Linked DNA regions of Vallitalea guaymasensis. The protein of the gene in region 2 binds, or shares a complex with, the protein of the main gene of each other region. Links are inferred from orthologs where the notes say so. Each region holds a gene or a part of one and is shown on either strand. Other genes may lie near its edges. The genes, in order: HYG85_RS23855 and smc.

The links.
Region 1: the proteins of smc (region 2) and HYG85_RS23855 are in contact, whole or in part, in a crystal structure (PDB 3ZGX), measured with the Bacillus subtilis proteins. The link is inferred for Vallitalea guaymasensis from one-to-one orthologs.

The regions. Positions count from the first base shown.
Region 1 is NZ_CP058561.1:5,523,703-5,526,845, reverse strand. What follows is about bases 263-3,064. They hold HYG85_RS23855 (segregation and condensation protein A), read left to right. Parts: upstream 263-1,183; coding sequence 1,184-1,945; downstream 1,946-3,064. Other genes in these bases: HYG85_RS23845 (D-alanyl-D-alanine carboxypeptidase family protein), read left to right, coding at 2,703-3,064; scpB (SMC-Scp complex subunit ScpB), read left to right, coding at 2,055-2,633; HYG85_RS23860 (site-2 protease family protein), read left to right, coding at 555-1,160; HYG85_RS23865 (transglutaminase-like domain-containing protein), read left to right, coding at 263-308. Outside these bases: more of HYG85_RS23865, read left to right, coding at 1-262; more of HYG85_RS23845, read left to right, coding at 3,065-3,143. UniProt on the Bacillus subtilis protein: Participates in chromosomal partition during cell division. May act via the formation of a condensin-like complex containing Smc and ScpB that pull DNA away from mid-cell into both cell halves.
Region 2 is NZ_CP058561.1:20,630-25,100, forward strand. The notes cover bases 273-4,402. They hold smc (chromosome segregation protein SMC), read right to left. Parts: upstream 4,034-4,402; coding sequence 473-4,033; downstream 273-472. Other genes in these bases: rnc (ribonuclease III), read right to left, coding at 4,225-4,402. In the rest of the region: signal recognition particle-docking protein FtsY, read right to left, coding at 1-174; more of rnc, read right to left, coding at 4,403-4,471. UniProt on the Bacillus subtilis protein: Required for chromosome condensation and partitioning.

The DNA.
Region 1 (3,143 bases), 5.5 Mb from region 2 along the record:
ATGAAAAAGCAAAGAATGTTAGTAGTAGATATTTACCTTCAACTAATGAAACGTTAGCTAGTAAAAAAGGAATATGCTACGATTATGCTTCTCTATTTGCAGTTATGCTTAGAAGCCTTAACATTCCTACAAAGCTTGTTCATGGCGATAGTAATTTCACTTCTGTCTATCATGCTTGGAATGAAGTGTTAGTTGATAACAATTGGATAGTTGTAGACACTACCATTGATGCAGCATATAAATCAGAAGGTGTAAAAGTTTCTTATGAAAAAGACCCTTCAGATTATAGTGCTAAAAAGGTATTTTAATAATGAATAATATTTGCTCCCTCTCAAAGTAATTTTGTAATTTTATACTCAGAGTTTAAATAAGTATTTTCATATGTCTCCATACATCTGGTAAATTTCTTTTTCCATATCATTTTTATAACGTATCATAAGTTCTATATCTCCTAATAATAATCTAGGATAAATCAAAGATTTTTCAAGTATTGCTTGAAATTATAACCAATTATTAGTACAATATCTTATAGAATGAAAAATGAGGTGTAAGACATGGAAGCAATAAAATTATTAATAGAAATAGCAATTAGTTTTGTCTGTGCAGTAATTGTAGTATGTGTTCATGAATATCCTAGAATTATTTGTTACAAGTATTTAGTTCATCCATTATATAAGAAGGAAACTAAAGTTTCATTTAATCCGCTAAAATATATGGATCCATTTGGAATAATCTCTTTTATGTTCTTAGGTGCTGGATGGCAGAAACCATTTAGTTTTAATACTGGTAGATTAAGAGATAAGAAAAAAGGTCTTATATCCATAACATTAATTGGTATATTATCTAATTTGCTGTTAATGGCAGTTTTAATACCTATTTTTGTTTCAACATTTCAGCAGAATTATTATGTGACTAAGTTTTTATTTATATTGATTCTTTTTAACTTAGCTATAGTTGTTGTGAATTTATTACCTGTACCACCATTTGATATGGTTAAAATAATTCAAGCTCTTAATCCACGTGCATACTTCAAATTTGTTCAATACGAGAAAGTTATTCAAGCTTTATTCATTTTATTCTTGGCTTCTGGATTTATTAGTACTCTAGTAAATATTATTATCAATAGTATTTTTAGTACTATGATAGTTAACGGGGTATAAGAAATAAAGAAAGGGTTTTTTAATTGAGTATTCCTGTAAAATTAGAAGTATTTGAAGGACCATTAGATTTATTGCTACATTTAATAGACAAAAACAAATTGAATATATATGATATACCTATTGTTATGATAACGGATCAGTTTTTGGAATATATCAAGAAGTTAGAAGAAAAAAATATGGAAATCATGAGTGAATTTATTGAAATGGCGGCTACATTAATAAATATTAAATCTAAAATGCTGTTGCCAATAGAAGATGAAGAGGAAGAGGAAACAGACCCTAGAGAAGAACTGATGAATAAACTCGTTGAGTACAAGAAGTTTAAATATATTAGAGATAAATTGAAAGTAAGGCAAATTGATGCTAAAAAAGTTATTTTCAAAGAACCTACAATACCAACAGAAGTTCTTAACTATGAAGAAAAAGTAGATACCAGTAAGTTACTATCAGATATAGACTTTTCTATGATTTATAATGTATTCCAATCTGTTATGAAAAAGCAATATAACAAAATAGATACTATAAGAAGTGATTTTGGTGAGATTGTTAGAGAAGAATATACTGTAAATGATAAAATAGATTATATAATTAATTTATCAAAACAGTACGAAACCATAAGTTTCAGAGATGTTCTTGAAACTCAATTATCCAAAGTAGAAATAATTGTTACATTTCTTGCAGTTTTGGAATTAATGAAGATGGGTAAAATATCAATCGTACAACGGGACCTATTTGATGATATCATTATAAAGTATACAGATTTAAATAATGATAATATAATATAATTAATCCTGAATGCCTAAATAACATAGAATATTTAGGATTTAGGATATATTTATGTAGATTGATTATATATATACTTAGAAATATAAGTTTGAACAGAGGGGAATAAAGATGCAACTATGTAAAATTGAAGCTATTATTGAATCTATATTATTTACTATGGGAGAAGCTGTTGAACTTGATAAGATAGCTGACGTTATAGAACAGGATAAAAACACAACTAAAAAGATAATGAATAATCTTATAGATAAATATGATAGTCCTGATAGGGGTATAACAATTATTGAAATTGATAATGCGTATCAGATGTGTACCAAAACAGAATATTACGATTATATAAGAAAAGTTAATAATAAAGCAAAGAATTATGTATTGACAGATGTATTGCTTGAAACTTTGTCAATAATTGCATATAAGCAACCTATCACTAAAGCAGAAGTTGAAAAAATAAGAGGTGTAAGTTCTGTGCATTGTATAAACAAACTCATAGACTATAATCTAGTCTGTGAAAAAGGTAGGATGGATGCACCAGGTAGACCTATAATATTTGGTACGACACAGGACTTCTTAAGAAATTTTGGATTTCAGTCCTTGAAGGAATTACCACTGATAGAAGAAGAAAAACTGTCAACTATACAAATTGAAGCACAAGAAGAAGTACAAAAAGAATTTAAAACAGAAGAGGAATAAAAATTTGGAATAAATTAATCATTTTTCTTATAAATTATTATAAGGAATTCTATAAGAAAGATGATTAAAATGAAGAAAATAACTAGTACAATAATATACATATTCATTATTGCAATAATGTTATCCGGTAATATTGCTTCGGCAGAAGATTGCAAAGATGAACCAAAAAAATTATATGCATACTCTGCTTTGTTGATGGATAAGAATACAGGAAGAGTATTATGGGAGAAAAAAGGCTTTGATGAAAGAGCTATGGCAAGTACAACTAAGATTATGACTTGTATTTTAGCTCTTGAGTCATGTGAACTTGATGAAATAGTAAAGGTAAGCAAAGAAGCATCAAAAGCCCCTAAGGTAAAATTGTATATTAGACCAGATGAAGAATATTATCTGGGAGATTTGTTACATGCGTTAATGTTGGTTTCATCTAATGATGTAGCAATTGCAATAGCCGAGCATGTAGCAGGTTCTACAGAAGAATTCTGTAAATTGATGACTAAGAAAGCGAAG
Region 2 (4,471 bases):
AGCAACTATCAGTGCCTCTTCAAGTTCCTCATAAAAATCTTCATCTATTTTTGTAAATGAACTTAGTACTTGATCTACTCCACCAAGTATATTATTTCTTGTTTTAGTAAGTCCTTTAACTAATTTACCAAAGAATCCTCTTTTTTTCTTACCTTCTTCTTGTTCTTGTGGAATCTGATTTTCTTCTTCCTCCTCATCATCATTGTCTTCTATGACTTCTTCACTTGTTATATCATCATTTTCATTACTATTATTTTCTTGTACATTAATATTATTATCTTCTTTTATTACATCTTCTTCTATTTCTGTTCCTTCTATTTCTGATTCTTTGGCATCAACCAATTCTTGTTCATTCTCTGAAGTATTTTCTTTTTGTTCTTCTTTTGTTTTGTTTTTCTTCCAGCTAAATAAGCCCATTGTATATTTCCTCCTATCCATATGTCAAACTCTAGTTTCACATACGTATGTCTATTTATCCTGTTAATTCATTTTCAATTAATTTTACTGAAACTCTTGTGGATATACCTTTTTCCTGCATGGTAATACCATATAAGGCATCTGCGGCTTCCATGGTCCCTCTTCTATGTGTGATAATAATGAATTGAGTATTACCTGACAGCTTTTGCAAGTACTTAGCGAATCTTTCCACATTAGCATCATCAAGGGCTGCCTCTATCTCATCAAGAACACAGAATGGAGAAGGTTTTAATCTTTGTATTGCAAACAGTAAAGCTATTGCAGTAAAAGCTCGCTCTCCACCAGATAACAGCATCATACTCTGTAATTTCTTTCCTGGTGGTTGTGCAACAATGTTAATTCCTGATTCCAATACATTTTCTTCGTCCACTAAATAGAGCAAACCTTTGCCCCCTCCAAATAACTCTTTGAAAACCAAGTCAAATTGGAGTTTTATTTCTTTAAACTTAATTTTAAATTGTTTAATCATTTCTTTATCAAGTTCATTAATAATTCCTATTAATTTTTCTTTAGCGACTATCAAATCTTCTTTTTGTTCTGATAGAAAATCATATCTAGTAATAACTTCTTTGTATTCTTCAATAGCATTAACGTTAACATCACCTAATGCTTTTATTGTTTCCTTCAGTTCCTTAACCTTATTCTTAAGCTGAGAGACAGTACCTAGATCATCTTTATATTCAGCTACCATATTGAAAGTTAATTCATATTCATCCCACATATAATTCGTAATATTTTCTTTTTGGAGTTCATATTTCATTTTAACATTCTGAAGTCTCATGATTTCTTTTTCTAAGAGATTAGACTTTTCACTTAGACTTTCTCTCTCTTCAAATATAGCATTCTGTTTCAATGAAATCTCTTCTTTATTCTTATTCAATATTTCTAATTCAGCATGCTTAGCCCCAATACAATCAAGAACCTCTTTAACATCCTTTTGGTATTTGTTTATTAAACTGATCTTCAATCCTATATCGTTTTTATTATTTTGTAGTTCTTCATTTAGCTTTTCTTTTTGCTTATTAATATCTTGCAGCTCATTATCTAATCTTTCTATATTCTGATTGGAACTATTCAATTTTTGTTTAGTTGATGTCATTGTTATTTTCAGATTAGTAATTTCTTCATTTAAAGTATTTCTAGTTGCCTTCTTTTTTTGTATTGCTTCAGTAAGGCTCAACACTTTATCCTCTGCATCTGTATTTTCACTTTCAGTTCCACTAAGTTCTTCGTTGTATTTTTCTGTAGTAGCCATTAACTCAGTATTTTGATTATCTAATTCATTTAATTCTACTTTACTGTCATTTATCTCTTGTTGCTTCTGGTTTATATCTTTAATAATTTGATTCATATTGATTTGTAATGAATTCATTTTAATATTAAGATTATGTTCTTTTGACATTAATTCCTTGGACTTGTCAGATAGGCTATTTCTTTCTTCAACTATCTTAGTCCTCTTATTTGAAGCTATTTTGATTTCTTCTGTAATTTGTTGTATCTTGTTCTTGTATTCATTCAATTCCCTTTTCCTAGAAAGAAAATTATTTGCTTTATTCTTATAGCTACCTCCAGTTAAGGAACCTCCTGGATTTAATACTTCACCAGATAGAGTAACTATCTTCAACTTATAATTGTATTTTCTTGCTAGTGTTACAGCATTATCAATATTATCAACTATAACAACTCTGCCAAGGAGATATTTGATGATGTTATCATACATATCATCATATATGACTAAATCATTTCCATATCCAATAAAACCCTTTTCATTACTGATTGGATTATAATTATTATTCGTTCTAATACTGGTTAACGGTAAAAAAGTGGCTCTACCGAATTTATTGGTTTTCAGGTAGTTGATCATCTTTTTTGCAGTTTCTTCTTCCTTGGTAATAATATTCTGCACTCCGCCACCAAGAGCTGTCTCTATGGCAATTTCATATTTCTTGTCTACTTTTATTATATCTGCAACAACACCTAATACTGAATCAATATTATTCTTTGTTTTCAATTCCATAACTTTTCTTATGCTATAATTATAACCTTCGTAATGTTCAGTTATGTCATTCAACGCATTGTATTTAGATTTATATTGATTTATCTGTTGATTATAGATGTTTAATTTTTCTTCAATATCATGCTTTGACTCATTAATTTCTTTTATCTTATCAGTGGTACTGATAGTCTCGCTCTTTGTTTGTTGCAGATCTTCTTCAACAAAAGTGATTTTTTCTTCTATTTGTTCTTTTTTATTGTTTAGTATAATAGATTCATTCTGTACTTTGTTAATTTTATCAATCAAGAAATTTCTTCTGTTTTCAATATTTTCAAGCATAGTACTATATCTTTGTATCTTACTCTTAACTACTGTTATTTCATTGAGTCTTTCAATTATGTTTGTTTTAATTTCTTCTATAGTTGTTTCACCAGTACTTATTTCTTCAGAAATTAATGCTAGTTGTTCTTCTTTTTCTTTTAGTTGTGATGTTAATAGTTCTATACTTGATTTTAAACTTACAATTTCTTCTTCAATAACTTTAACACTAGTAAGGTTAAGGTCATGTTTAGAATTTATTTCACTAATATTTTGTTCTATTCGTTCATTAGTTACCTTAATAGAACTAATTCGTTCATTATTGATTTTAATATTATTTTCTATTCTTTCCTTTTCAAGATTATTTGTGGATATTTCGTCTTTTTTATTATCAATCTTAGTACCTATATCCTGCAAATCATTATTCAATTCATTATATTTTAATTTGATTTCTTCATACTTATTATTGACTGAAACAATTTCTTCATTGGTATCTTTTTCTTTTTTGCTGATATCTTCTACATTCTTATCAAGTTTTTCATATTCTGTAATAAAAATGTTTACCTCATATTTTTTCAATTCTTCTTTTAATGACAGGTATTTTTTAGCTACTTCTGCTTGTCCTTCCAGATTACCTTTCTGTCCTTCTAATTCCTTGATTATGTCATTTATCCTAAGAAGATTCTGTTTTTCCTGCTCCAATTTCTTATAAGCTTCTGATTTTCTTCTTTTGAACTTGACAATACCAGCCGCTTCATCAAATAGGTCTCTTCTATCTTCCGGTTTAGTACTTAATATTTTATCTATTTGACCTTGTCCTATTATTGAATAACCTTCTTTACCTACTCCTGTATCCAAGAATAATTCATGAATATCTTTCAGTCTGCAAGGAGTTTTATTTATGTAGAACTCACTTTCTCCTGAACGATAGACACGCCTTGAAATAGTCACCTCAAGATAATCAATAGCCATTCTTTTATCATGGTTATCTATGGTAATATCTACTTGAGAATAACCAACAGGACGTCTGTTCTCGGTACCAGCAAAAATGACATCTTCCATCTTAGAACCTCTAAGCTGTTTAGCACTCTGAGCCCCTAGAACCCATCGTACTGCATCTGCAATATTGCTTTTACCACTACCGTTAGGTCCAACAATCCCAGTTATCCCTTCATTAAATTCAAAATTAATCTTATTAGCAAAGGATTTGAACCCTTGTAATTCAATATTTTTTAAGTACATATTATCTCCTTACCTTGTACAAAATCATTAATGCTTTTTGTACCAAAGATTTATTCAATAAGATAAATTTTTCTAATCTATTATGTTTAAAACTATGCTGTAAAAATGATTGGCAATGAACAATGGACAATTATTAATTCAAATCTATTATTTTTGATAGTTGTCAATTGTACACTGTCAATTGAATATAACTAGATATTCTTAATTGCATCATACGCTCCATCTTGTTCAGCAGATTTTTTACTTCTACCTCTTCCATAACCTATTACTTTCCCTTCATGTCTAACCTCTACCATAAATAATTTGTTGTGATCAGGTCCTTTTTCCTTGACAATTATGTATTCTATTGGTTCTTCACTTGTCTTTTGTATTATCTCTTGTAAGTGTGTTTTACTATCAATAAATAATTTTCTTTTTTCTACATCCTTTAATAATGTA